Regions from separate parts of the Algoriphagus sp. NF genome, predicted to be linked through region 2. Evidence: riboswitches for the same ligand, from Rfam matches in the RefSeq annotation. Region 2 holds a riboswitch; the other holds the start of a gene.
The links. A riboswitch is a leader RNA that binds a small molecule or an ion and turns the genes downstream of it on or off. The one in region 2 is predicted to bind S-adenosylmethionine.
Positions count from the first base shown of each region.

Region 1: it holds a riboswitch for S-adenosylmethionine, as region 2 does, so the genes downstream of both, OU792_RS12400 (trans-sulfuration enzyme family protein) here and OU792_RS15425 (homocysteine S-methyltransferase family protein) in region 2, are expected to answer to the same signal.

Region 1 covers NZ_JAPEIB010000024.1:44,022-46,227, forward strand. Annotated here, with positions in the region: gene OU792_RS12390 (50S ribosomal protein L25/general stress protein Ctc) at 1-82, shown strand, start outside; gene pth (aminoacyl-tRNA hydrolase) at 157-717, shown strand; SAM riboswitch class I at 780-887, shown strand; gene OU792_RS12400 (trans-sulfuration enzyme family protein) at 981-2,147, shown strand; gene OU792_RS12405 (CBS domain-containing protein) at 2,176-2,206, opposite strand, start outside.
Region 2 covers NZ_JAPEIB010000039.1:8,996-11,201, reverse strand. Annotated here, with positions in the region: gene OU792_RS15425 (homocysteine S-methyltransferase family protein) at 1-777, opposite strand, end outside; SAM riboswitch class I at 842-941, opposite strand; gene OU792_RS15420 (hypothetical protein) at 1,017-2,206, opposite strand, start outside.

The DNA.
Region 1 (2,206 bases), on a different contig from region 2:
TCTAACCAGTCCAAATGTATCCATCGTGACTATCGGAATTCCAAGAGCTCTTCGTGGCAAAAAAGGTGGCGACGAGGAATAATCAATTAGAATCTTGATCAAATCCTGCCTCCCAAGGGCAGGATTTTTTTATTTTAATGCTACAAAGACATTCGTATGAAATATCTGATAGTAGGACTAGGTAATATTGGACCGGAATACGAGCTCACAAGGCATAATATTGGGTTTCTGACTTTGGATAGACTAGCTGAAAAAACAGCTGCAGACTGGAAAAGTGACCGATTAGCCTTCAAAACTGAAATCAAGCATAAAGGGCGAACGCTACATTTGATCAAACCTACCACTTACATGAATCTCAGTGGTAAGGCCGTAAACTATTGGATGAAAGAGCTCAACGTATCGAAGGAAAATATACTCGTTCTAGTCGATGACGTTGCTATTCCATTCGGCAAATTACGAATGCGTGCCAAAGGGAGTTCTGCCGGTCATAATGGACTAAAAAACATTGAAGCGCTTTGCGGAGGGCAAGACTATCCGAGACTAAGAATGGGGATTGGAGATGACTTCCCAAAAGGGCGACAGGTAGATTATGTCTTAGGTAGATTTACTCAAAACGAGTTTGATGAGTTACCCATTATGATGGACAAAGCCATAGAAATGATTTTTGGATTCTGTACCATAGGCATATCCCAAACTATGACCCAATTTAATGACTGATTTAAAAGGGAGATTTGGAAATGACCAAATCTCCCTCTTTATTTGTATCACTTCAGGCAACTGATTTATAAAGAAGAGGCGAGAGAATAGGCTCTATGACCCTCTGGCAACCATCCCGAAATCTCTTCGAGAAAGGTGCCAAATCCTACCCAAATTGGGAACTATAAGTTGGCGTAAAATCTACCCCTATTTCTGGTTCGGTGTGAATTTTTGGGAAAATCTTTATCAGTCGCATAGCCTGATTTTTCCAAAAAAATTATTCTATGGCACATTTCGAAACAGAGTCAATCCGAACCCAATCCCGAACCAACGAGCGGGAACACTCAGCCCCTATTTTTCTGACATCAAGCTTTACATTCGATTCTGCTGAAGAAGCTAGAGCTACTTTTGCAGATGAAACCTCAGGAAATATTTATTCCAGGTATGCTAACCCCAATTCCTCAGAATTGATCGAAAAGGTCTGTCGAGCAGAGGGAACTGAAGATGGGGTAGCTACTGCTTCTGGTATGGCAGCGATGTTTGGAAGTATAGCCTCTCTCCTCCAGCAAGGAGACCATGTCTTGGCGGCACGCTCACTTTTTGGCTCTACTCATCAATTACTCACTCGAGTCTTTCCAAAATGGGGAATCACCTCCACTTATGGAGATATTTCGGACTATCAAAACTGGGAAAAGCTTTTACAGGCAAATACGAAAATGCTCTTTTTGGAAACCCCTTCCAACCCAGGTCTGGAAATCATCGACCTGGAGTGGGCAGGAAAGTTCGCCACTGCACACAATCTGATTTTGGTAGTGGACAATTGCTTTGCGACTCCCTATTTGCAGCAGCCTGCCAAATGGGGTGCCCATATCGTCACACACAGTGCTACGAAATACATCGATGGGCAAGGACGCGTCCTAGGTGGACTGATTTTAGGCAAAAAAGACCTGATCAAAGAGGTTCAGTTTTTTACCCGCCATACGGGCCCTGCTATCTCACCTTTCAATGCTTGGATGCTATCAAAGAGCATGGAAACACTGGCTGTTCGTATGGACAGGCATTGTGAAAGCTCATTAAAAATTGCAAGCTACTTTGAAGGGAAATCGGGCATAAATGAAGTAAAGTATCCATTTCTAAAATCTCACCCTCAACATCACCTTGCTCAAAAACAAATGAGTCAGGGAGGAGGAATAGTCACCTTAAATCTCGAGGGTGGCATAAGTCGGGCACAACGATTCATTGATCAGCTACAAATGATCTCAATCACTGCAAATCTTGGAGATAGCCGAAGTATCATTACACATCCTGCCTCTACCACACATAGCAAGCTCACTGAAGAGGAGCGGGAAAGAGTAGGGATTCATCCTGGACTTATCAGGCTATCGGTTGGATTAGAACATCCTGAAGATATTGTAAAGGATGTGGAACGAGCATTGGAAAGATCCAAATAAAAAAAGCGACCTAGAGTCGCTTTAAATTTCACCAAGTCGTATGCTTGAGTTTGGGAAAA
Region 2 (2,206 bases):
CTTGGCTCCAAGCGCACAATTCAAACCGACAGAAAGCAAAGGCACGTGAGAAATAGAAATCAGGAAAGCCTCGGTAGTTTGTCCCGAAAGTGTTCTCCCGGAAGCATCGGTAATCGTACCTGAAATCATAATTGGAATTCCTCCTTCTTTCGGATCCAAAGGAATTCCTCTTTCTTCAAATACATCCTGAATGGCATAAAGCGCAGCTTTGGCATTCAGGGTATCAAATATGGTCTCAACCAATAAAATATCGGCTCCTCCATCCAAAAGGCCCCTCACCTGCTCTGCATAAGCTTCTGCCAACTGATCAAAAGTAATGGCTCGATAACCCGGATCATTTACATCAGGAGAAATCGACGCGGTTCGGTTGGTCGGCCCCATGGCACCTGCAACGAAACGAGGTTTATCAGGATTCTTCTTGGTAAATTCTTCTGCAACCTCTCGAGCAAGCTTGGCTGACTGGAAATTGATTTCATAAGCCAAATGTGAAAGTTGATAATCTTCCTGTGCGATCGATGTTCCCGAAAAGGTGTTGGTTTCTATAATATCAGCACCAGCTTCCAGATATTCAGCATGAATAGCTTTGATGATTTCCGGACGGCTAAGAGACAATAAATCATTATTTCCTTTCAAAGCTTTGGGGTGATTCGCCAACTCAGACGTGCGAAAATCTTCCTCCTCCAGTTTATAGCGCTGAATCATGGTTCCCATGGCGCCATCTAGGATTAGGATTCTGTTTTTAATTGCTTGAAGGAGTAATTCCGTTCTGTTTTGCATAGTTTTTTTGTTCAAAAAGCTTATCGAGCAAAACACGGAGAAAAATACGGGTGGTAAATTTTTCCGCTCATCTTCTTCCGGCGATTCCGGAATGGGAATTAGCACCTTGTTTTCAGGTTGCTAAGACGTCGTAGGGCCCTTCCCTCAGTCTTTCTCGATAAGCATCCCAAATGTAAGTCCTATTTGGAAAAAATACTAGTTAGCATAGCTTTAATTAAAAACTAAGTATCAAAGCCGCGTCAAGGACGAATACCGAAGCCAAATGACACATAAGGCGCAGTCATAAAGCCTGCCATATCCAATTCCGCGAGTCGATAATTTGCCAATGCCAGTTCATAGCCTACCGAGGTGGTAAATACCAAATCAATCAGCTTTCGCTTCGTAATCGGGTAGGCATATTCAAAAGAAAGCTCGGGCTTGGCCATCAAGCCACTGTTTTTCAAATATCCATCATAATCCCTCTGCTGAAAAAGCTCTGGAAAATCGGGCTTTTCATCCGTGGACAAAGTGTAGCGAATATTCCCATAGCCAATACCACCCATGCCATGAATGGCCATATTCCGGTACTCAATTAGTTTCCAACCTCCGTTAGCATAAATCCGAAGGCTGTTAAGGGAATGGGATTTCAACGAATTAGCGTCTCCATCCATGGCCAAATTGAAGACTTCCACCCCATAGAGCAGCTTTTCATTTTCGCCAGTGATCTTCAAGCCCAGATTTCTTGGCATGCCTTCCAATGGTTCTAAGCCTGCTTCAACAAGCTGTGAATTAAATGTGTTGGGTTTGGTGAAATGAATCCCTGATACCAACTGAAAACTCATGCTGGCATCTTTGTAAAAAAAATTACGGTCAGGAATAGTCAGGCCCGCACCAACTCTTAGAAAAGCACCACTTTGCGCGTTTTGGAATGACATCCCACTCATCGTCCATTTTCCCTCAATTGGACTGAAGGCATATCCTAATTTCGCAATCACAGCCAAGGCTTCTTTTCTCCTAGGAAGATCAAAATCATAACTAAGTTGGAAGCCGATTTCGGTCAAAAAGTCACCGTAGCGCATCGTTCCTCGCTGGATGTCATTTTCTCTCAGGATAAATCCCCGCTCTGGATTGGCAAGAAAATCCGGGAGGTTTTGCGCTTCAGTTGCTTTAAGCATCTGAAAATTCAAAAAACCGACTCCCAAAGACATGTAGTGAATGAGTTGAAATCGTGATTCTTCGGTAAAGGCATAGCCAACATTCAGCAAAAAACGGGAAGATCGATGCCCTAAATTATAACCATCCAAATCAGATTGATTGCCTCGGTTGTGGTAAAGCTCGGCTCCAAAGACAAAATCATTCAGTCTGTTTTGATAGCCAAGCCCAAGCGTATGGTAGCGATTTCGAAGCGGAGAAAGTCCTCGATCACTGAGCATCCGGTTAAATTGATTGA